DNA from 4 places in the Zoogloea sp. GDB6 genome. Region 1 is predicted to be linked to each of the others. Evidence: predicted binding sites of a transcription regulator. Region 1 holds the regulator's gene; each other region holds the start of a gene.

Region 1 (5,446 bases):
GGCGAGTTCTGCGGCGAAATACTTGTTGAAGTCGATCAAGTGAGCAATCTCGATGGACTCTATGGACAGCTCGAAGTGGCACATCAGCGCCTGGATGATCGCCCGCCGCAGCAGGTCGTCCGGCGTCAGCTCGATGCCGCGCAGCACCGGCAGGCGGCCAGTGTCGATGATGTCGTAGTACTCGTCGAGGGTCTTCACGTTCTGCGCGTAGGTCGGGCCGACCTTGCCGATCGCCGACACGCCGAAGGCCAGCAGATCGCACTCCGCGTAGGTGGAGTAACCCTGGAAGTTGCGGTGCAGGCGCCCCTGGCGCTGAGCCGTGGTCAGCTCGTCGTCCGGCTTGGCGAAGTGGTCCATGCCGATATACACGTAGCCCGCCTCGGTCAGGCGGCGGATCGCCAGCTGCAGGATCTGCAGCTTGGTCTCGCCGGACGGCAGCTGCGCGTCGATGATGCGGCGCTGGGGCTTGAACAAGCTCGGCAGGTGCGCGTAGTTGTAGATCGACAGGCGATCCGGCGACAGCGCCAGAATCTGCTCGAGGGTGCGGTTGAAGCTGATCACGTTCTGCTTGGGCAGGCCGTAGATCAGGTCCACGCTGACCGACTTGAAGCCATGGGCCCGCGCCGCGTCGATCACCAGCTTGGTTTCTTCCTCGCTCTGGACGCGGTTGACCGCCTTCTGCACGTCCGGATTGAAATCCTGAATGCCGACGCTCATGCGGTTGAAGCCGAGCTCGGCCAGCAACGCAACGGTGGCTTCGTCCACCTTGCGCGGGTCCACCTCGATGGAATACTCACCGTCCGGCACCAGCGTGAAGTGCTTGCGGACCATGCCCATCAGGCGGCGCAGTTCGTCGTGGGACAGGAAGGTCGGCGTGCCGCCGCCCAGGTGCAATTGCAGCACTTCCCGCGGCCCGTCGAGCTTGGCCGCCTGCATGTCCACTTCCTTTTCGAGATAATCCAGATACTTGGCGGAGCGACCGTGATCCTTGGTGATGATCTTGTTGCACGCGCAGTAGTAGCAGATCGTATTGCAGAAGGGGATGTGGAAGTATAATGAGAGCGGTTTGCCGATTCCGCCGACAGTGCGCCTCCCGAGCCAGTGCTCCAGGGCATCGGAGTTGAACGCCTCGACGAAGCGGTCAGCGGTCGGGTACGACGTATACCTCGGGCCATTCACATCAAACTTGCGAATGAGCTCGGGATCGAATATCAGGTCTTTTTGTGTCGTGTTCATGGTGCACTTCTGTTGGTTGCGCTGAACAATCGCAGAATCGATCCAAAACAGTATTGACGTGGATCAAAGGGCTCCAAACGTTGGTAAAACCATCCAGTTCAGGTGATTGCGCGTGCAGATGAAATCGGTGATTCCGGTGACGGTCGTGGACATCAAGGTCGCGTGTTCCCAGTGCAACCTGCGGGAATTGTGTCTTCCCTTCGGCCTCGACCCCAATGAGATCGACCAGCTCGACGAGCTCGTCGGCAGCCGCCGCAAGATCAAGCGGCAGCAGCACCTCTACCGCTCCGGCGACAACTTCGAGGCGATCTACGCAATCCGCGCCGGCTCGTTCAAGACCGACGTGATCCTTGAGGACGGCCGCGACCAGGTGACCGGCTTCCAGATGACCGGCGAAGTCTTGGGCCTAGACGGCATCAGCACCGAGCACCATTCCTGCAACGCCATCGCATTGGAAGACAGCGAAGTCTGCGTAATCCCCTTCAACCGGCTCGAAGAGCTGTCACGGGAAGTAGAGAGCCTGCAGCACCAGTTCCACAAGATCATGAGCCGCGAGATCGTCCGCGACCACGGCGTGATGATGCTGCTCGGCTCGATGCGCGCAGAAGAGCGGCTGGCGGCCTTTCTGCTGAACATGTCCCAGCGCTTCACTGCACGGGGCTTCTCGCCGTCGGAATTCCACCTGCGCATGACCCGCGACGAGATCGGCTCCTACCTGGGCCTCAAGCTCGAGACGGTATCCCGCGCCTTCTCCCGCTTCCAGGAAGAAGGCCTGGTCGCCGTCCAGCAGAAGCACATCCGCATTCTCGACACGCCGGGCCTGAAGCGCCTGCTCAACCACCACGCCGCCTGAGCACCGCCGGCACCCGGCCTCACAGCCAGGCCAGCCAGCCGAGCGGATCCTTGCTGACCGCCACCGACACGATCCACGACAGCGTCGCCAGCGCGCCCACGTAGGCCGCGGCGCGTTGCGCACGCGGTCGCGCCGCCTTCAGCGCAACACTCCCCAGCCCGATATAGACGAGCAAGCCCAGCACCTTGGCCGTCAACCAGGCATGCACAAAGGGGTATTGGGCAGACATCCAGGCCAGGCCGAGCGCACTACCCAGCAGGCAGGAATCGACGACATGGGGCAGCACCCGGGTCAGACGCGCCCGCAATAGCGGCGAGCCGCTGAACGACCACCAGCCCCGCAATGCGAAGCCGCAACCGCTGAGCACCACGCAGGTGATGTGGAAATGCTTGAGAGCCAGATACATGCCGCGCCTCCATCGTTCCGCGGCAAAGCTCCGGGCTGCCGGCGGGCCCCGCAAGAACGGGGCCGCGACACTTTAGCTGCGCAGCACGCCCACTTCCAGTGCAGCGAACCAGTTAATGAATCGCTGCACGTCCGCCCCCTGGTAAATGGCCCCATGCTGCGGCACCAGCATGTCGATCTCCAGGCGGGAGACGCGCTCGCACCAGTCGCGCTTGGCCCGGTCCGAGCCCATCCAGCGCTTGTGAAAACCTTCCGCATGGCGGATGTGGCGGGAGAAGTCCTGCACATACAGCTCGTTATGATCCGCCGGCAACAGAGCTGCACCGACATCGCCCGAGAACAGGATCTTGGCCTTTGGATCGTACAGATGGAAATTGCCCGACGAGTGCAGGTAATGGGCCGGAATCGCCTGCAGCTCAAGACCATCGAGACGGATCGTCATGCCCGAATCGGGGATCGGCACGAAGGTCGAATCCTGCCCGCCGAAATGGGGCAGAAAACTCTGCCACAACCAACTCGTATAGCACTTCAGGTCGGGCTTGAACTCCAGCCACAAGGCCAGCGAGGAAATGATGTCCGGATCCTGATGGGACGCGAAGATACCCGCCAGGCGTGTCGGATCGCACTCCGCCGACAACGCGGAGAATACCGACGGAAAGATCTCGATCCCACCCGGATCGCACAGCAGGGCCTCCTCCCCGTGAACGACCACATATTCATTAGTATCGATGATGTAACCAGGCTTGGTGGTATCCCGCGCGATCGCCAGCCAGCGATGTTCCTCGTCTTGGTAGATGCAATGGGCCTGTTTCATGGGTTTCCTAATCCTTTACGAGGCGTTCCTTGCCGAGAACTTCGAGGGATCGCTTGATCTGCGCGATCACCTCGGCAAAATCCGTCGAGACCTGCATCAATGCCGCACTGAAGCTGCCGCCATAGGCCGCCTCGATCTTCGCCGAACGAGCCAGCACACCGCCCAGTTCGACCAATTGCTGGGTTTCCTCGACCGCCGCGCGCAAACGCAGATCGAGGGAACGCAGGCGCACCTGCTGTTCAGCAAGCCGCGTGGCGCCACGCCTGCGAGCCTCCCGCGCACCCGGCACGCCCTCACCGCTGAGCCTCAAGGCCTCCGCCAGAATCGCTGCAATGCGCTGCTGCTGCACGACACCGGTGACACTCCCGACCGAGCCGGAAGTCATTTCCCTCAGGGATGCCATGTGGCGGGTCAAATCCTGGGCGAAGCGCCGCAACTCGTTGGACAGCACACCGAATCCGAGCGCCGCATTACCCGCCCGCTTGGCGAGAAAGATCGCATTGAGGGCCATCAGATTGATGCGAAAGGCCGTCGCCACGATGGCCTTGATCTCCTCATTGACCCGGACGATACGGGCAAGCTCGCCGGTCCGCGGAGCAATCCCGTGAAAATTCGGTTCTGGCGCATTCATGTGGACTCTCTGGAGCAGGCAAACAGTGGTGGCTGATTAACGGCGAAGATGCAATCGGCTTGAGCCATTCGATGCGGAAAAGACGGCACCACCCCAACGTCACGCCGCCGGTGCCGTAAACGAGAAAACCCGCTGACGAATCAGCGGGTTTTCTTGTACTTGGGGCGACATACCGGTTTCGAACCGGTGACACCTGGAATCACAATCCAGTGCTCTACCAACTGAGCTAATGCCGCCACTGATGACCGCCGATCGAAATCGCCGATCTAGAACCTTTTAAAGAGCCTGCCCGACAGGAATCGAACCTGTAACCCCCGGCTTAGAAGGCCGGTGCTCTATCCAGTTGAGCTACGGGCAGTTCGCCGTGGGCACCCGGGTCAAGCTTTGGTCGGGGTGGAGAGATTCGAACTCCCGACATCTTGCTCCCAAAGCAAGCGCGCTACCGGACTGCGCTACACCCCGAGAGCCGCGAATATTACACACCAATCGAAAGCTCGTCAAATAAAATTGGCACGAATTTTCATGTTCGACGAAATTCGTGCCTGCGGGACGCTTCAGGTCACGATGCATCACCTCCTCGCGCGCCCACCCGAACGCATGCCTTCCGGGTAAGCGTTGCATGCGCGCAACAAATTGAATTCACACAAATTGACCTAGATCACAGCTTTCGTTGTGCAACGCAATAAATCAGTAGGATTACCAATACCAGGATCCCCCTCGCAGGGTAAAATCCGGCCCGGCCCCAGACGCCCCGAAGCCCCGTGGCAACGGCAACCCAATAGCCGCACGATTCGCACTCACCCGAGTACCCATCATGAACGAACAGCACTACCTCACGCCCCTCTTCGAGCCCCGCTCCGTGGCCATCATCGGCGCCAGCGAAAGAGAGCTGTCCCTCGGCAACATCCTCGTCCGCAACATGCTGGAGGCCGGCTTCAAGGGCAAGCTGTTCACCGTCAATCCCAAGTACGACCAAGTGCTGGGCGTCCCCTGTTACAAGAGCGTCGAGGACATCCCCCAGCGCCTCGACCTGGCCGTCATCACCACCAAGGCCGACCGCGTGCCGGCCATCGTCGACGCCTGTGGGCGCGCCGGCTGCAAATCCGTGGTGGTGCTGCCGTCAGGCTTCTCCGACGCCGGGCCGCGTGGCCGCATGCTCGAGAAGAACACGGTCGAAAACGCCCGCCGCCACCGCATCCGCCTGCTCGGCCCCAACTGTCTGGGCGTGCTGCGCCCCGAACTCGGCCTCAACGCCAGCTTCGCCCACGGCGGCGCCATCAAGGGGTCGATCGGCCTGATCTCCCAGTCCGGCGCACTCTGTTCAGCGATTCTCGACTGGGCGCGGCCCAACAACGTCGGCTTCTCGTCCGTCGTATCCCTCGGCACCTCGGTCAACATCGACTTCGGTGAGGTCCTCGAATTCATGGTTTCGGACGCCCGCACCGAGAGCATCTTCCTATATGTAGAAGGCATCAAGGACGCGCGCCGCTTCGTCAGTGCGCTGCGC
Region 2 (5,446 bases), 2.2 Mb from region 1:
CACCGCATTGGGCGCCCACGCGTAGCTGAGCGGGTTATAGACGTGGGACACGGGCGCCGCAAAGCGCATCGGGTCGAGGATGTCGCACAGCGTGCGGGCAGCAGATTCGAGAGGCGTCATAGCAGGAACAAGAGGGTCAGGCGGTCGCGACCTGCGCTTCGCGCCACGGCGCGACCTTGAACAACAGCAACATGCCGGGCACCGCCAGCACGCCGCACAGCATGAAGAAATCGAACCAGCCCAGGCTTTCCACCAGCCAGCCGGCAGACGCGTTGATGAAGGTCCGCGGCACCGCCATCAGGCTGGTAAACAAGGCCAGCTGGGTCGCCGTGTAGGCCGGATGGGTGGTGCGCGCCATGTAGGCCACGAAGGCCGTCGTGCCGAGCCCGACCGCCAGCGCCTCCAGGCCGATGACCACCGCCAGCACGCCCAGGCGGCCAGCGTCGGCCTCGGCCGGGCCGAGCCAGGCCAGCCACGCGAAACCGTAGATCGCCAGCCACTGGACGAAGCCGAACACCCACAGGGCGCGGTTGATCCCCAGCTTGACCATCCACAGCCCACCCAGCAGGCCACCGATCACGCTCGGCCACAGGCCGGCATTCTTCGCCACCAGGCCGATCTCGGTCTTCGAGAAGCCCATGTCCAGGTAGAAGGGCGTCGCCAGCGCGGTGCACAGGGAGTCGCCAAGCTTGTAGAGGAAGATGAAGGCCAGCACCACCAGCGCGGAACGCACGCCGTGGCGGCCGAAGAACTCCCGGAAGGGCTCCACCACCGCGTCCCGCAGCGTGCGCGGCGCCCTGCTCACCGCCGCCGGCTCCTTCACCAGCAGCGTCATCGCCAGGCCCGGTGCCATGAACAACGCCGTCACCAGAAAGACCTCGGCCCACGGCAGGTGATCCGCCAGCACCAGCGACAGCGAGCCCGGCACCAGACCGGCCAGCTTGTAGGCATTGACGTGGATTGCATTACCGATGCCCAGCTCGATCTCCGGCAGCAGCTCGCGCCGGTAGGCATCCAGCACGATGTCCTGGGTCGCCGACAGGAAGGCGATCAGCGCCGTCAGCCCGATCACCAGACCGAGGTTGGCCGTCGGCGACTGACTGCCCAGCCAGGCAATGGCCGCCAGCAGCAACACCTGGGTCGTCGCCATCCAGCCCCGCCGGCGGCCGAGCAGCGGCAACGCATAGCGGTCGAGGAAAGGCGACCAGACGAACTTCCAGGTGTAGGGAAACTGGATCAGCGCGAAGGCGCCGATGGCTTTCAGCGACAGCCCCTCGGTCTTCAGCCAGGCCGGGATGAGGTTGAGCAACAGGTACAGCGGCAGCCCGGAAGAAAAGCCGGTCAGCACACAGATCAGCATGCGGCGGTTGGCGAGGGCACGCCAGGGGGATTCGGTCATGGGAAACACGGCTCGGAACGAGCTGCGAATGATAACAATCGGTTACTTGCTTCCGTTGATGTGGCGCCGAAAAATGCAGCCATGCAAGACAGAAGAACAACAGGAGGCAGCATGCATCAGGTCAGCGTCGTGTTGCGGGCCGACCGGGAATACGAATTCACCGTGCACGCCGACGAAATCGCCGGGCTAACCGGCGAAGCGGCGCGGGCCTGGCTGCTGGCGGAGTTCGAAGCGCTGGAATGCACGCCCAGCAACCCGATGGGCAAGGTGCTGATCCTCGACGTGATCCTCAACGTCGCCAAGTACGCCGGGGAGGCACGCTTTGCACAGGGGGGCGACTGGGCACGGCGCTTCGCGGCCTGCGTCGGCGTGGCCCTCGACCGGCCGGCGGTGCGCGTGGATGTGCCGGCCTTCGTGGTCGGCTGAGGCCCTCGCCCGAGCGTCCTAGCTTCCCGTCGCCGCGACGGCTTCGGGGGCGGCACACACTTCGGCGCGATTGCGCCCATCCCGCTTGGCCTGATAGAGATTGGCATCGGCGTTGCGGAACAGCATGGCCAGGCGGCCTTCCGCCCGCTCCACGTAGGCGCCGCCCACCGACAGCGTCACGATGCCCCACTCCGCATTGAGCGCATGGGGGATCGCCAGCTGCCGCACGGCCTCGAGCAGCTGCTCGGCGACAATCAGGTAATCCGTCTCGGCGCAACGGGGCAGCAGCACCGCAAATTCCTCCCCACCGTAGCGAGCGACGAAGGCATCCCGGCTCAACTCATTGGCGATGGTGCGTTCGACGACGCCAGCCATCGCAGCGGCAATAGCCCGCAGGCAATCATCACCGGCCTGGTGACCGTAGTGGTCGTTGTAGCGCTTGAAGTTGTCCACGTCGATCAGCAGCAGGCCGAAGGGCGCGCCGCACAGCTGGGCCTCGTCCCACTGGTGGTCGAGCCGCAGATCCATGTAGCGGCGGTTGTAGATGCCGGTCAGACCGTCCTGGTGGGCCAGGGCCTCCAGTTTGTGGTTGGCCTCGAAGAGTTGCTTGCGCAGGCCGGCGATGCGCGCCATGGCCTTCATCTTGGCCTGCAGCACCGTCTCGGGCACCGCCTTGGCGATGAAATCGTCACCGCCGGCCTCGATTGCCGTGACCAGGTTCTCCGGCGTGTCGGACGCGGTGAGGAAGATGATCGGCGTCCACGCCCAGTCCTGCTTGGCCTCCAGCGCACGGATCCGCTCGGCCGCCACAAAGCCGTTCATCACCGGCATTTCCACGTCCATCAGCACCAGGTCCGGCGGACAGCAGCAGAAACGCTCGACCCCCTGCTCGCCGTTCTCGGCCTGCGTCACCTCGTGACCAAGAAGGGTCAGGCGGGCAGCCATCACGGCAGACACCGCGCGCGAATCATCCACCAGCAGAATCCGCATCGTGCACTCTTTCGATTTTTTTATATCGAAAGTAATAGTAGCGCAGTCCACGGGAGAAATCGGCCTTCCCGCACACCGCGTAACAAGCTGATCCGGAACTTGGGACAGATCAAGGTTTTGCGCCCCGGCCCGAACGACACTGCCGTCATGGACATCGCCCCCGACACTTCCCGCGCCACCCCGGCCGCCGCGCCGCCGGGGGATCTGGCGATCTGGTTCTTCATCCTCGCCGAGCTGCTCGCCTTCGGCGTGTTCTTCGCCGCCTACGCCTTCGGCCGCGCGCACAACGTCGAGCTGTTCAACGAGATGCAGAAAACGCTGAACCGCGAAGCCGGGGCCGTCAACACCGTGCTGCTGATCACCGCCAGCTGGTGCGTGGCGCGCGCCGTCGAGGCGGTCGGGCGCAGCCGTTCGGCCACCGGGGCGCGCTGGCTGCTGGCCGGCATCGCCTGCGGCGGCGGCTTCCTGGTGGTGAAGGGTTTCGAGTACGCCGACAAGTTCAGCGCCGGCATCAACCTGTCCACCAACACCTTCTACATGTTCTACCTGTCGCTGACCTTCTTCCACTTCATGCACGTGATCCTCGGCCTGGTGATCCTCGTCGCGCTGTGGGTGAAGACCCGCCAGGGCGCCTACGGCCCGGCCGACATGAACGGAATCGAGAGCGGCGCAGCCTACTGGCACATGGTGGATCTGGTGTGGATCGTCCTCTTCCCCCTGGTCTATGTGATGCGATGAACACCCGTCACCTCAACACCGTCTGGGTCGTGCTGATGCTCGCCACGCTGGCGACGCTGGGTATCGGCGAGTTCGGCGCCCGCTTCGGGCTCACCGGCCCGCTGGCGATGGCTGCACTGCTGGCCATCTGCTTCGTCAAGGGCCGCCTCGTGGCGCTCGACTTCATGGGTCTGCGCGGGGTCAAATTCTTCTGGCGCAGCCTGCTGCTCGGCTGGCTGCTGCTCGTCTCGGCGCTGATCGCCATCGCCTACTGGATCGCCCTCAAATGAACGCACCGCTGCCCACCGAAATCCCCTTCTACGAAGCCGCCGGCAACGAGATCACGGTCTTCGAGCAAGCCTGGAAGAACCGCCTGCCGCTGCTCATCAAGGGCCCTACCGGCGTCGGCAAGACCCGCTTCGTGGCCCACATGGCCGCCCGCCTGGGCCTGCCGCTGTACACCGTGGCCTGCCACGACGACCTCACCGCCGCCGACCTGGTCGGCCGCCACCTGCTCGGCGACGGGCAGACGGTGTGGTGCGACGGCCCGCTGACCCGCGCGGTGCGCGAGGGCGGCATCTGCTACCTGGACGAAGTGGTGGAAGCCCGCCGCGACACCACGGTGGTGATCCACCCGCTGGCCGACGACCGCCGCACGCTGCCCATCGAGCGTACCGGCGAAGTGCTGCACGCGCCGGAGCGCTTCATGCTGGTGATGTCCTACAACCCGGGCTACCAGAACTTCCTCAAGGGCCTCAAGCCGTCCACCCGCCAGCGTTTCGTCAGCCTGCGCTTCGACTTCCCGGCGGCCAGCCGCGAGGAGACCATCCTCATCGGCGAGACCGCCTGCGACCCGCTGCTGGCCCGCCAGCTCGTCTCCATCGCCCAGCGCCTGCGCAGCCTGAAGGACGTGGACCTGGAAGAAGTGGTATCGACGCGCCTGCTGGTCTACGCCGCCAAGCTGGTCAAGGTCGGCCTCGACCCGGTGGACGCCTGCCGCTCGGCGCTGGTGGAAAGCCTCACCGACGACGAGGACGTGGCGGACGCGCTGCTGGAAGTGGTGAAGGCGACCTTCGGACGCTGAGCCCCCGCTCGCGGGCTCGCCGTGACGGTGGACGAGCACGCAAAAATACTTCGCCTTCGACGCGCCGGCCGCGGCACGCCGGCTAGCCCTTCTCCGGCGGCCAGGCGGGAATCCGCCAGCCCCGGCCGACAGCCAGCAGACGCAGGCCGGTGATGATGCAGATGCCGGTCAGCGTGGACAGCTGCGGCGCCACGTCCAGCGCATGCAGGCCGAGGAACAGGCCGCAGCCGATGAAGGCGCACAGCGTGTACGGCCGGTGGTCGTGGAAGACCTTGGGAATCTCGTTGCACAGCACGTCGCGCAGCACCCCGCCGAACACCGCGGTGATGGCCCCCATCAGCACCGCGACAATGCCCGGCATGCCCGCCGCCAGCGCCACCGACGCGCCGGAAATGGCGAACAGGCCCAGCCCGCAGGCATCGGCGGCCTCCATCAGGGTGTCGGTCAGCTGCAAGCGCCGGGCGCGCAGCAGCAGCGGCGTGATCAGCGTCATCCCCAGCACCAGCCACACGTATTCCTGATGCTGCACCCAGAACAGCGGGCGGCGGTCGAGCAGGATGTCGCGCAGCGTGCCGCCGCCGAAGGCGCTGACGAAGGTCACCGAGAACACGCCGATGACGTCCATGCGCTTGCGCGTGGCCTCGATGAGGCCCGACAGCGCAAAGGCGATGGTCGCGGCGATTTCGATGGCGGTAAGGAGGAGTTCGATCTTCATGGTGGAAACGGGGCGTCTGTACCGGCCCCCTGAAAAGCGCGGAGGGCGGCCGCAGCCGCCCTCCAATCTAGACCGTTTTACACGGCCGGCGTATTACAGCAGCGGCGCCAGCCAC
Region 3 (5,446 bases), 2.8 Mb from region 1:
GGCCTTCCTGCCGTGGCTCGACCGTAGCCCTGTGAAGTCGATCCGTTACCGTGGCCCGATCTACAAGTCCCTGCTGGCTCTGTTCGTCGTCGCCTTCGCGATCCTTGGCTTCCTCGGTACCAAGCCGCCTTCCTATGCTTTCTTCGGCGTGATTCCGGGCGCTCCCGTGGCCCAGCTGTTCAGCCTGTACTACTTCCTGTTCTTCATCACCATGCCGTGGTGGTCGAAGATGGACAAGTGCAAGCCCGAGCCCGAACGCGTGACCGGTTAATGAGAATGAAAGCCATGAAAAAACTTTTGACAGCTCTTCTGTTCACGCCGCTGATGGCTCTGGCCAACGGCCCTGAACTGCACCTGGACAAGGCTCCGATCTCCACCGAGCCGGCTGCCCTGCAGAACGGCGCCAAGCTGTTCGTCAATTACTGCCTGAACTGCCACGGCGCCAGCTACATGCGCTACAACCGCCTGCAGCAGATCGGTTTGTCCGAGCAGATGATCAAGGACAACCTGATGTTCACGGCCGACAAGATCGGCGAGCCGATGCGCATCGCGATGCAGCGTGACGAAGCCAAGGCGTGGTTTGGTGCCGCGCCTCCGGACCTCACCGTGATCTCCCGTTCGCGCGCGTCCGAGTTCGGCAGCGGTGCAGACTGGCTGTACACCTACCTGCGCAGTTTCTACCGTGACGACGCCCGTCCGACCGGCTGGAACAACAAGGTCTTCGAAAACGTCGGCATGCCGCATGTGCTGTACGAACTGCAGGGTGAGCCGACCGCCAAGATCAACGAGCACGACGACGGCCATGGCGGCAAGTCGAAGGAAATCGAGATCGAGGCGCCGGCCAAGCCGGGCAAGATGACTGCCGAAGAGTACGACCACGCCGTGGCAGACCTCGTCTCCTACCTGGTCTGGATGGGCGAGCCGATGGCGGAGACGCGCAAGTCCATCGGTACTGCCGTGATCGCTTTCCTTGGCCTTCTCTTCGTTCTTTCCTATCTTCTGAAGAAGAACTACTGGAGAGACGTGCACTAATCTGCGCGTTCCGGTCGATGCTGTCCCTTGCTGTCTTTTAGCAAGACGCACCACGCGCTTGGCGCGTGGTGCATGATTTTTTGTATCCGTGGGGTAACACAACGATGATGAATTTGTATTCCGGAACGACAGATCCTTTCAGTCACCGGTGCCGTATCGTGCTCTTTGAAAAGGGCATGGATTTCCAGGTGATTGACGTTGATCTCTTCAACAAGCCGGAAGACATCGCGGTCATCAATCCGTACAACCGGGTTCCGGTGCTGGTGGATCGCGATCTTGTGCTCTATGAGTCCAACATCATCAACGAATACATCGACGAGCGTTTTCCGCATCCCCAGTTGATGCCGCCCGATCCGATCATGCGCGCCCGCGCTCGTCAGCTGCTGCACACCTTCGAACTCGAGCTGTTCTCGCATATCGATGCGCTGGAAAAGAATCCCAAGGGCGCCGACAAGGAGCGGGCTCACGTGCGTGACCAGCTGACCCAGCTTGCGCCGATGTTCACGAAGCAGAAGTTCCTTCTTGGCGAAGAGTTCTCCATGCTCGACGTGGCCATCGCACCGCTGCTGTGGCGCCTGGACCACTACGGTATCGAGCTGCCGCGTTCCGCGGCGCCGCTCATGAAGTACGCCGAACGTATCTTCAGCCGCCAGGGCTTCATCGATGCGATGACCCCGTCCGAAAAGGTCATGCGGCGCTGATTGCCAACGGGGGCCGCCGAGTGGCGGCCCCGCTGCGACTCTTCATCTTGGCACTCACCGGAAAGTCTTCGTCATGAGCGAAATCTCCACCAAGCCTTACCTGATCCGGGCGATTTTCCAGTGGTGTACCGATCAGGGCCTGACGCCCTATCTTGCGGTCGCCGTCGACAGGCACACCATCGTGCCGCACAACTTCGTGCAGGATGGCCAGATCGTGCTCAACGTCAGTCCCACTGCGACGCAGAGCTTGGTCATGGGAAACGAGCTGATCGCCTTCCAGGCACGTTTCGGCGGCGTCGCCCAGAACATCTCGATTCCTGTCGAGAATGTGACGGCGATCTATGCTCGCGAGAACGGGCACGGGATGGCCTTCGAGGTTTCCGGATTGCCCGATGGCGAGGCCGATCTGGACTCCGAGGTTTCCGAGTTGGCATCGGCGGAGCCGGACGACACGCCTGAGCCGCCCAAGGGTGGCCTCCGCAGTCACCTCAAGCTCGTCAAATAAAACTGCGCCGGGGCCCGGGTGGTGCTTGATCTGGCTCAGGGTCAGGCGGTGCCGTTCGGGTTAGAGTTGCGCCCTGTTTCACTCTTCGAGGTTTCCCGTTATGGCTGCCATGGAATGGACTGACAAACTCGCCCTCGGCCTGGGGCCGATGGATCAGACCCACCAGGAATTCGTCGAGGCCTACAACGCCATGCTGGATGTGTCTGGCGAAGCCCTGTTGGCGGCGATGGATGCCTTCATCGAGCACACGGTCGAGCATTTCGACCAGGAAAACCGTTGGATGGAAATCGTTGGTTTTCCTGGCTGCCACAAGGCCGAGCATGATCGCGTGCTGGCAGTTTGCCGTGATGTCCGCAAGCGCCTGGAGCGGGGAGATGCGGCCCTCGGCCGGCAGTTGATTCAGGAATTGCCGCTGTGGTTCGACAATCACGTGGCGTCGATGGATGCGGCGCTCGCCGCTTATCTCGAGTCCATCGATTTCGATACGGAAACCGGCGAAATCCGTAATCCCCCGAAGGATGAGGGCTGCGCCGACGGTTCTTCCGCCTGCTGCACGCCGCCTGCCAAGACCGAGGCTGAGTCCGAGGCAGTCTGAGGCGGAATCCGCGGGGCGATCCGTGAATATCTTCGATTGCCTGGCGGAAGAGCGGATCCGAGATGCGATCGCTCAGGGCCAGTTGTCCGGATTGCCTGGAGAAGGACAGCCTCTCGTGCTGGATGATGACCTCCTGGTTCCTGTCGAAGTGCGGATGGGTAACCGGATCTTACGCAATGCCGGTTATGTGCCGCCGGCTGTGGCGGATCTGCAGGAATTGCGCCGGCTGTGTGCTCAGAATTCGTCATCGGATGACCGGTCGGCCAATCGGCGGCGTGTCCAGCGGATCACCGCGCTGTTGACGCGAATCGAGGCGGCCGGGCTGGCCCATGTGTCAGCTGCCTTGCTGCAGCGTGTTGCAGCATCTTCGGACGCAAAATAGTGTTGCGGGCAGACTTCGGGACCGGCTATTTCTAAAGTCGTCATGTGGCGTGTCGATATCTGCCTCACATTGGGCAGACAGTGGGTGGCTTATGTCTTACATGCGAATCAGGGCCGGTGACATCGAGGTCGGCAAGCCGGTCGAATGGCCACTCTACGATGAGAAAAAGCAACTACTGCTGGCTCGCGGTGTCGTGGTCGAAACGGAGAGCCAGAAGCAAGCGCTGATGGAGCGCGGCCTGTTCCGTAAGCTCAATATTCGAGAGACGCGGCTGAACACGGATAGCGGCGAACGCCCGACGGATGATCTGTGCGCCTTTGAAGACATCAAGCTCGACATCGGCGATACCTTGCAACTGCAGGTACAGAATGACGCTGGACCGCAGCGTTATTACGTGAAGTTGATTGGTTTCCTGAAGGGCAAGAGCGTCCTGGTGACCACGCCGAGCCAGGACGGCAAGGTGCTGCTGATGCGGGAGGGGCAGACCTTCGTGGTCCGCATGTTCTCCGGCAAGAGCGTGTATGCCTTCGGTACGACGATCTTCAAGGTCGCGAACGTCCCGTTTCCCCACCTGCACCTGACTTACCCCGGCCAGGTTCGTGGCCTGGTCGTCCGTCGCGGGGCACGGGCGCGGGTCCACCTGATTGCTGCGGTAAGCGGCACGGACGGGCGTTCCCATGCGGCAACAATTCTCGATCTGAGCACCGGAGGCGCGATGCTGGTCGCCAAAGCGCCGATGGGGGTCAGGGAAGACCGGATCGCGATCAAGTTCCGGGTTGTGATCAATGATATCGAGGAATATCTGACGATCCCAGCCGTGCTTCGCTCGGTGCATGCCACTTCTACTGCCGTGGCGGAGGGGGAAAAACCCCAGGTTCACCATGGCGTCCAGTTCGAAGAGATGCCGCACGCCGAGCAGGTCGTGTTGTCGGCCTTCGTTTATCGCATCCTGTTCGAAGAGTCGGCCGACGCCTGATTTACCGGCGTCAGCGGGAGCGGAGGAAGGGGAAGTCCGGTTCCGGTTTTTGACCGGTCACAATATCGGCGAGTGCTCGGCCGGACCCGCAAGCCAGTGTCCATCCCAGCGTACCGTGCCCAGTGTTGAAGAACAGTTTGCCGGTGCGGGCCGGTCCGATCAACGGGACGTTGCCCGGTGTTGTCGGGCGCAGGCCGCACCAGTGTTCGGCTTGGCTGGCATCGGCGACACCTGGCAAATGTTCGTTCAGCCATTGCGTGATCGCGGCGCTGCGTGCCGGATCGGGCTCCAGGTTGTAGCCATTGAGTTCGGCGGTACCGGCGACACGCAGAAAATTGCCCAGCCGCGAGCAGACCACGCGTCGCGCCTCGTCGGTCAGGCTCAGACGTGGCGCCCGTTCGGCATCGATGATGGGGGCCGTGATGGAATAGCCCTTGACCGGATAAATCGGTAGCCGTTCGCCGAGCGATTGCGTCAGCAAGGGGCTGTAGCTGCCTGCCGCGAGCACGTAGGCATCGGCCCGCAGCATGCCGCTGCGGCCGTCCGCATCCTCCACGCGAAGGCCGCTGATGGTTTGCCCAAGGGCCTCGAAGGCGTTCAGCGTGGTGTTGAAGAGGAAGCGGACGCCGGCTTCCTGGGCCTTCGCAGCCAATGCGCGGCAGAACAGGTGGGCATTGCCGCATTCGTCATCGATGCCATGCAGTACGCCGACGAGTCGGTTACGCATGGCGGCGAGTCCGGGCTCCAGTGCCGTGGCCTGATCCGGGTCGAGGATCCGGGCTCGGATGCCGAGGTCCAGCAGGATCTGCAGTTTGGCCGGGACGTGTTCAAAGTCCCTGGCGTCCATGAACAGGTGCAGGATGCCGCCGGTGCCGGCTTCGTATTCGATGCCGGTGGACGCGCGCAGGGCCCGTAACTGGTCGCGGCTATAGTCGGCCAGATGGGCGATGGCTGCGGTGTTGCGGGCCGTGCGTGCCGGCAGGCATTCGCGCAGGAAGGCCAGGGCCCAGCGCCATTGGGCCGCATCGGCGCGGGGATGGAACAGCAATGGGGCATCCTTGCGGCCAAGCCAGCGCAGCACCGTGGCCGGTGCGCCGGGATTGGCCCAGGGTTCGGGATGACTGACCGAGATCTGCCCGCCATTGGCATAGCTGGTTTCCAGACCCGGACCGGGCTGGCGCTCCACGACAGTGACTTTGCAACCGGCCTGGCTGAGATACCAGGCGCTCGTGACGCCAGCCAGGCCGGCGCCGAT
Region 4 (5,446 bases), 1.8 Mb from region 1:
TGAGCCCGTCGATGCTGGCGTCGGCCAGCCCGCGGGCATGCCGCAGGCGGTGGACGACGGTGGCGCCGAAGACCAGCACGCAGCCCGCGCCGACCGAGGCGACGAAACCCGGCTGCCAGATCTGCGCCCAGGTGGCAGTGGCCGTCACCTTGAACAACAGGGCGGGCAGCGCCAGCCAGGCGACGAAGCGGTTGAGCTCGGCGGACGCCGTTTCGCCGAGGCAGCGGGTGCGTCGGCAGAGGTAACCGGCCAGGATGAGTCCGAAGATCGGCAGGACGACGTTGATGATGGAAGACATGGCTGCAAAGGTGGGGAAGCTCGCTGCAGCTTAGGATTTCCAATCGATGCGGTCCAATGTTAAATAGGTGATCGATCAATACGGAATCCGTATCAATGGCCATCGACTTTCGCCAGCTCCGCTACTTCGTAACCCTGGCCGATACGCTGCATTTCGGGCGCGCTGCCGCGCTGCTGCACATCTCGCAGCCGCCCTTGAGCCGCCAGATCGCCGCGCTCGAAGAAGAACTCGGGGTCACGTTGTTCAAGCGCAGTTCCCGGCAGGTGGAACTGACGGTTGCCGGGCGGCATTTCCATGAACAGGCCGTCCGCATCATCGAGGCGCTGGACGGCGCGGTGCGCAGCACGCAGGCCACCGAGCGCGGTGAGCGCGGGGTGCTGCGCATCGGCTTCACGATGAGCGCCGCGTGGAGCGTGCTACCGCCGCTGATCAAGGCCTACGGCGATGGGGCGCCGGATGTGGACGTGCAGTTGAACGAGGTGCTGCCGCGGGAACTGAACGACGTGCTGATGTCCGGCAGCGTGGATGTGGGTATCGCCTTCCCGTGGCAGCGTCCGGCCGGCCTCGAATACCTGGCGATCCACGCTGAGCCCCTGTGCGCGGTGCTGCCCGCCAACCATCGGCTGGCCCGCAAGACGGAGGTCGCTGTTGCCGATCTCGCCGGCGAGCCCTTCATCACCTTCCCGGCGGCGACGGCGCCCGCGCTGCACGAACTGGTGATCGGCTGCTGCCGGGAGAACGGCTTCGAGCCGCGCATCCGCCTGGAAACCCACCTGCAGCAGACCATTGTCAACCTGGTGGCGGAAGGCCTCGGTGTGTCGCTGGTGCCCTGGTCGATGAGCAAGATGCAGTTGCCCGGCGCGGTGTTCCGGGCGGTTTCGGTGACGCGCATGGTCGAGCAGGGCGTCATCTGGGCCGCCGGTAACGACAACCCATGTCTGCCGCGTTTCCTGGCCTGCGCGCGGGCCTTCGGCCGCTGAGCCGTGACGTGTAGAGGACGGTGTTTCCCCGCCGTCGTCAGCAGAATTGACCGGGGTCAATTCCCCGATCTGTATCGGCAGTAAACCATTTCATCTGTTCCTTCTGCGGCCGGACCGGTGGCGAAGAATGGCGGCTTGCCAAGCAATGGGGAAATCGATGACTGCCAACACCATGACTGCAACCATAGCGGGACCGGGCTTCGAGGAGGCGCCAGGCGGGCGGATTCCCGGCAACAAGGGGATCTGGGTCGGAATCTGCTGCGAGTTCGTCGAGTTCCTGGTGCTCTTCGTCGTCTATTTTGTCGCCCGCGCCCATTTCCCGGAGGCCTTCGAGAAAGGCGCGGGGGGCTTGTCCACCACGCTTGGCACCGTCATCACGCTGGTGATGATCAGCAGTAGTTTCTGCATCGCCTGTTCCACGGCGCTGATCCGCGCCGGGCGGCGCCGGGCCTCGATCGCCTGGCTGGTCGGCGGGCTGGTGCTGGCGCTTGGCTATCCCGTCGCCAAGATCATCGAGATCCGGTGGAACCTGGCCCACGGCATCGACGGCCAGGCTGGCATCTTCTCGGGCGTTTATTACTACCTGACCTTCAACCACATGGTGCATGCGGTGTGGGGCATCCTCGGCATCCTGTGGGTGCTGGCGCGCCACCTGGCCGGCGGCTATTCGGCCGACGACTACAGCGGCCTGGAGGCGCTGGCCTGCTACTGGCACGCCACCGACATCATCTGGCTGGTCATCTTCTCCTTCTTCTACGTGCTGGTGTGAGCATGAACGACACGCATCGTGAATCGGCGGCTCCGCTGGCGCCGCTCGTGAAGACCTGGCTGGGCCTGCTCGCGCTGACCGGGTTGTCGCTAGTGCTGGGCCATGGGCTGCACGGCCAGGCCGGGCTGCAATGGCTGGTCGCCGCCATCCTGTGGCTGAAGGGCTGGCTGGTGATCCATCACTTCATCGAAGCCGACAGCGCCCATCCGCTGATCCGCCGCGTGCTGTACGGCTTCATCACGATCACGCCGGCCCTGCTGCTGGTGACCGCCCTGTTCGGCCGCCAGCTGGCGCGGCTGACGACGCTCTAGCCGGCCGTGGTCCTGCATCCGGTAACCGAAGCCTTCAGCGTCTTTACACGGTCTTAAAGAAATCTAACCCGCGCCACGGCGATACTCGGGGCATTTCCCTCCGCTCGTGGATTGCGATGAAGACCCGTTTCCTGCCCCTGCTGACGGCCTCCACCCTGGTCATTGCGGCCTGCGCGCCCCTGCGTGGTCCCGGCGGCGAGCCGCCGGGGCAGGGCGGGATGGGCCGTGGCGGCGGGGCAATGGTGGTGTCGCAGATCCAGGGCCAGCTGCAGCAGACCGCCGAGGCCCTGCAGCTGACGCCGCGCCAGCTGCCGCTGTGGGAGGTCTACCAGGAGAAGGTCGGCGCGCTGATGGCCGACCAGCTCAAGCTGTCGTCCTACGCGGCGGTATCCCAGAGCGCGCCGAAGCAGGTCGCCCACAAGGTGGAGGTGGTGCGCAACCGCCTCGCCGCGATGGAGGACATCCAGGACGCCGCCGAGAAGCTGTACGCCACCCTCGACGACACGCAGAAGAAGATCGCCGACCAGCGTCTGGCACAGACCGTGCCGGCGCTGTATTCCGGCCTTGGCGACGTGGCTGGCGGGTCCGCCGAGCAGAGCAAGGATGGCAAGGAGCAACGCGGCGCCGGCGGCCGCGGCCGCCGTGGTGGCGGCCCAGGCGGCATGGGCGCGCCCGACGGCATGGGAGGCGGCTTCGGCCGCATGTAAGCCGCCAATAATTGCCGGATCCCGATAGCCGCCTGCCGTTTCCGGACAGGCGGCGGCCTCGTCCCGACATATCGTCCTTCCGCCCGCCCGGCCTCCGGGTTTCAGGGCGGGCGCGTCAAGCGGACCACAACGATATGAGGAGACAAGGCATGACGGTAAGCACGTTGACGGCCGTCCTGGATTCCGTACTGGACCAGGCGGTGCACCGGGCCGGCGGGGTGCCCGGCGTGGTGGCGATGGCCACCGACCGGGACGGCAATTTCTACGAAGGCTGCGCGGGGCTGCGGGAGCTGGGCGCCGAGCCGGCGATGACGCTCGATTCGGTCTTCGCGATCTTTTCCACCACCAAGGCGCTGACCGGCACCTGCGCGATGCAGCTCATCGAGGAGGGGCGCCTGTCCCTCGCCGACCCGGTGCGCAAGTACCTGCCCGAGTTCGCCGAGCTTCAGGTGCTCGACGGCTTCGACGCGGCGGGCCAGCCGCGCACGCGGCCGCCGCAGCGCGACGTGACGATCAACGACCTGTTCCTGCACACCTCCGGCCTCGGCTACGAGTTCTTCAGCCAGGACGACCTGCAATACCGCACGGCGAAGGAGATCCCGACCATCGTGTCGTGCGAGTTCCCGTCCATCCGCAGCGTGCTGCTGCACGATCCGGGCGAGCGGTGGACCTACGGCGTCAACATCGACTGGCTCGGGCTGGTGGTCGAGGCGCTGCGTGGCAAGCGCCTCGGCGAGGTGATGAAGGAGCGGATCTTCGAACCGCTGGGCATGGCGGATATCGGCTTCACGATGTCGGAGTCCATGCGGGCACGCCGCGTGACCATCCACGAGCGGGCCGCCAACGGCGCGCTCAGCCCGTTGCCCGAGCTGGTGCTGCCGCAGCCGCCGGCGATGGACTGCGGTGGCCACGGGCTGTACGCGACGGTCGGCGAGTACATGAAGTTCATCCGCATGCTCCTCAACGACGGCGCCGGCCCCCACGGCCGCGTGCTGCGCCCGGAGACGGTGGCGCTGATGGCCCGCGATGGGCTCGGTTCCCTCGAATGCACCGGCTGGCCCACGTCGATCCCGTCCCTCGCCAATGCCGGCAGCTTCTTCCCCGGCGTGCCGAAGGGCTGGGCCTATACCTTCATGACCAACCGCGCGCCGACCCCGTCGGGTCGCCCGGCCAATTCCCTGGCCTGGGCCGGGCTGGCCAATTCCTTCTACTGGATCGACCGCCAGACCGGCATCGGCGGCTACTGGGCGACTCAGCTGCTGCCCTTCCAGGACTGCGTGGCCTATCCCCAGTTCGTGGAGTTCGAGACGGCGGTCTATCACCACCGCTGAAACCACCGCACCCCTTCCCAAAAATTGCCGGCGCGCGACAGGCGCATGCCGGAACGAGACACGGCCCGATCGGGGGCCTGTCACAGTAAGCCCCGGCGTCAGGCCGTCCCGAATGCGAGAGACGGCCGCCGCCACCCAGAGGAGATATGGAGACATGAAACGACGTACCCCCATGGGCCGTCGCGGGCACGCCGTTGCCTGCGCCGTGGCCCTCGCCGTGCCCGGGCTGGCTTCCGCCGTGACCATCGATGCCGGCGACTACACTTATCTGCCGGCCGGCACCAGCCTGGCCGTCGGTTATTACCAGCACACCGAGGGCCGCCAGCTCTACGCCGGCGGCAAGAAGGTGGCCGACCAGGCCCGCGTCGAGGCGGACGTGGGCATCCTGCGCGGCGTGCATTACGTGGATGTCGGCGGCCTCACCATGGCGCCCCAGTTCCTGCTGCCCTTCGGCCGCGTGCATACCGGCGGCGACCTGGCCGGCGTGGACGCCACCAACGGCGTCGGCGACCTGATCCTGGCGTCCACCATCCACCTGATGAAGGACCCGGAAGGCCGCCGCGCCTTCGCGGTGACGCCCTGGCTGTGGCTGCCCACCGGCCGCTACGATCGCAACGCGCCGCTCAACCCCTTCGGCGAGAACCGCTGGAAGTTCGCGCTGCAGACGGGCTGGATCACGCTGCTGTCGGAGCGTTTCACGCTGGACCTGATCGCCGACGGCCAGGTCTTCGGCCGCAACGGCGACTACGGCCCTGCCGGCGCGACGCTCAAGCAGCGCCCCGCCTGGGAGCTGCAGTCCCACCTTCGCTACAATCTCGGCGCGGCCACGTGGGTGGGCGGCATGCTGTCCCAGGCAGGCGGCGGCGAGACGGAGATCGACGGCATCGCCCAGGGCGACCGCCAGCGCCGTACCAAGGCCTTGCTGAGCGTGGCGCATTTCGTGGCGCCGGGCTGGCAGGTGCTGACCTCGCTGGGGCGGGATCTGTCCGTCCGCACGGGCGTCAAAGAGGATGCACGGCTCAACCTGCGCCTGCTGAAAGTGTTCTGAGT

What was found. The regulator FNR, encoded in region 1, switches genes on or off when oxygen is low (the NO sensors DNR and NnrR bind a similar motif). The targets are predictions, from matches to a motif close to TTGANCTAGNTCAA.
Region 2: a site for FNR is predicted at 2,915-2,928, ahead of AC1PQG_RS21810 (cytochrome c oxidase subunit 3 family protein). Genes of this name have one in related genera too.
Region 3: a site for FNR is predicted at 2,264-2,277, ahead of AC1PQG_RS18500 (hemerythrin domain-containing protein). Genes of this name have one in related genera too.
Region 4: a site for FNR is predicted at 1,325-1,338, ahead of AC1PQG_RS23515 (cytochrome c oxidase subunit 3 family protein). Genes of this name have one in related genera too.

Annotation. Positions count from the first base shown of each region.
Region 1 is NZ_CM161497.1:1,238,466-1,243,911, reverse strand. It holds gene hemN (oxygen-independent coproporphyrinogen III oxidase) at 1-1,236, opposite strand, end outside; gene fnr (fumarate/nitrate reduction transcriptional regulator Fnr) at 1,355-2,089, shown strand; gene AC1PQG_RS05690 (SirB2 family protein) at 2,109-2,495, opposite strand; gene AC1PQG_RS05685 (oxygen-binding di-iron domain-containing protein) at 2,568-3,308, opposite strand; gene AC1PQG_RS05680 (chemotaxis protein) at 3,316-3,939, opposite strand; tRNA gene AC1PQG_RS05675 (tRNA-His) at 4,100-4,175, opposite strand; tRNA gene AC1PQG_RS05670 (tRNA-Arg) at 4,224-4,297, opposite strand; tRNA gene AC1PQG_RS05665 (tRNA-Pro) at 4,325-4,401, opposite strand; gene AC1PQG_RS05660 (bifunctional acetate--CoA ligase family protein/GNAT family N-acetyltransferase) at 4,754-5,446, shown strand, end outside.
Region 2 is NZ_CM161497.1:4,767,475-4,772,920, forward strand. It holds gene AC1PQG_RS21790 (uracil-DNA glycosylase family protein) at 1-120, opposite strand, end outside; gene AC1PQG_RS21795 (AmpG family muropeptide MFS transporter) at 137-1,399, opposite strand; gene AC1PQG_RS21800 (hypothetical protein) at 1,511-1,825, shown strand; gene AC1PQG_RS21805 (diguanylate cyclase) at 1,844-2,815, opposite strand; gene AC1PQG_RS21810 (cytochrome c oxidase subunit 3 family protein) at 2,963-3,553, shown strand; gene AC1PQG_RS21815 (cytochrome C oxidase subunit IV family protein) at 3,550-3,822, shown strand; gene AC1PQG_RS21820 (AAA family ATPase) at 3,819-4,616, shown strand; gene AC1PQG_RS21825 (trimeric intracellular cation channel family protein) at 4,699-5,331, opposite strand; gene metH (methionine synthase) at 5,425-5,446, opposite strand, start outside.
Region 3 is NZ_CM161497.1:4,076,744-4,082,189, reverse strand. It holds gene AC1PQG_RS18520 (cytochrome b) at 1-271, shown strand, start outside; gene AC1PQG_RS18515 (cytochrome c1) at 286-1,032, shown strand; gene AC1PQG_RS18510 (glutathione S-transferase N-terminal domain-containing protein) at 1,137-1,733, shown strand; gene AC1PQG_RS18505 (ClpXP protease specificity-enhancing factor) at 1,807-2,238, shown strand; gene AC1PQG_RS18500 (hemerythrin domain-containing protein) at 2,348-2,833, shown strand; gene AC1PQG_RS18495 (DnaJ family domain-containing protein) at 2,856-3,215, shown strand; gene AC1PQG_RS18490 (flagellar brake protein) at 3,316-4,191, shown strand; gene AC1PQG_RS18485 (D-amino acid dehydrogenase) at 4,202-5,446, opposite strand, start outside.
Region 4 is NZ_CM161497.1:5,161,374-5,166,819, reverse strand. It holds gene AC1PQG_RS23525 (AEC family transporter) at 1-298, opposite strand, end outside; gene AC1PQG_RS23520 (LysR substrate-binding domain-containing protein) at 394-1,278, shown strand; gene AC1PQG_RS23515 (cytochrome c oxidase subunit 3 family protein) at 1,451-2,047, shown strand; gene AC1PQG_RS23510 (hypothetical protein) at 2,050-2,358, shown strand; gene AC1PQG_RS23505 (Spy/CpxP family protein refolding chaperone) at 2,475-3,065, shown strand; gene AC1PQG_RS23500 (serine hydrolase domain-containing protein) at 3,215-4,396, shown strand; gene AC1PQG_RS23495 (transporter) at 4,551-5,444, shown strand.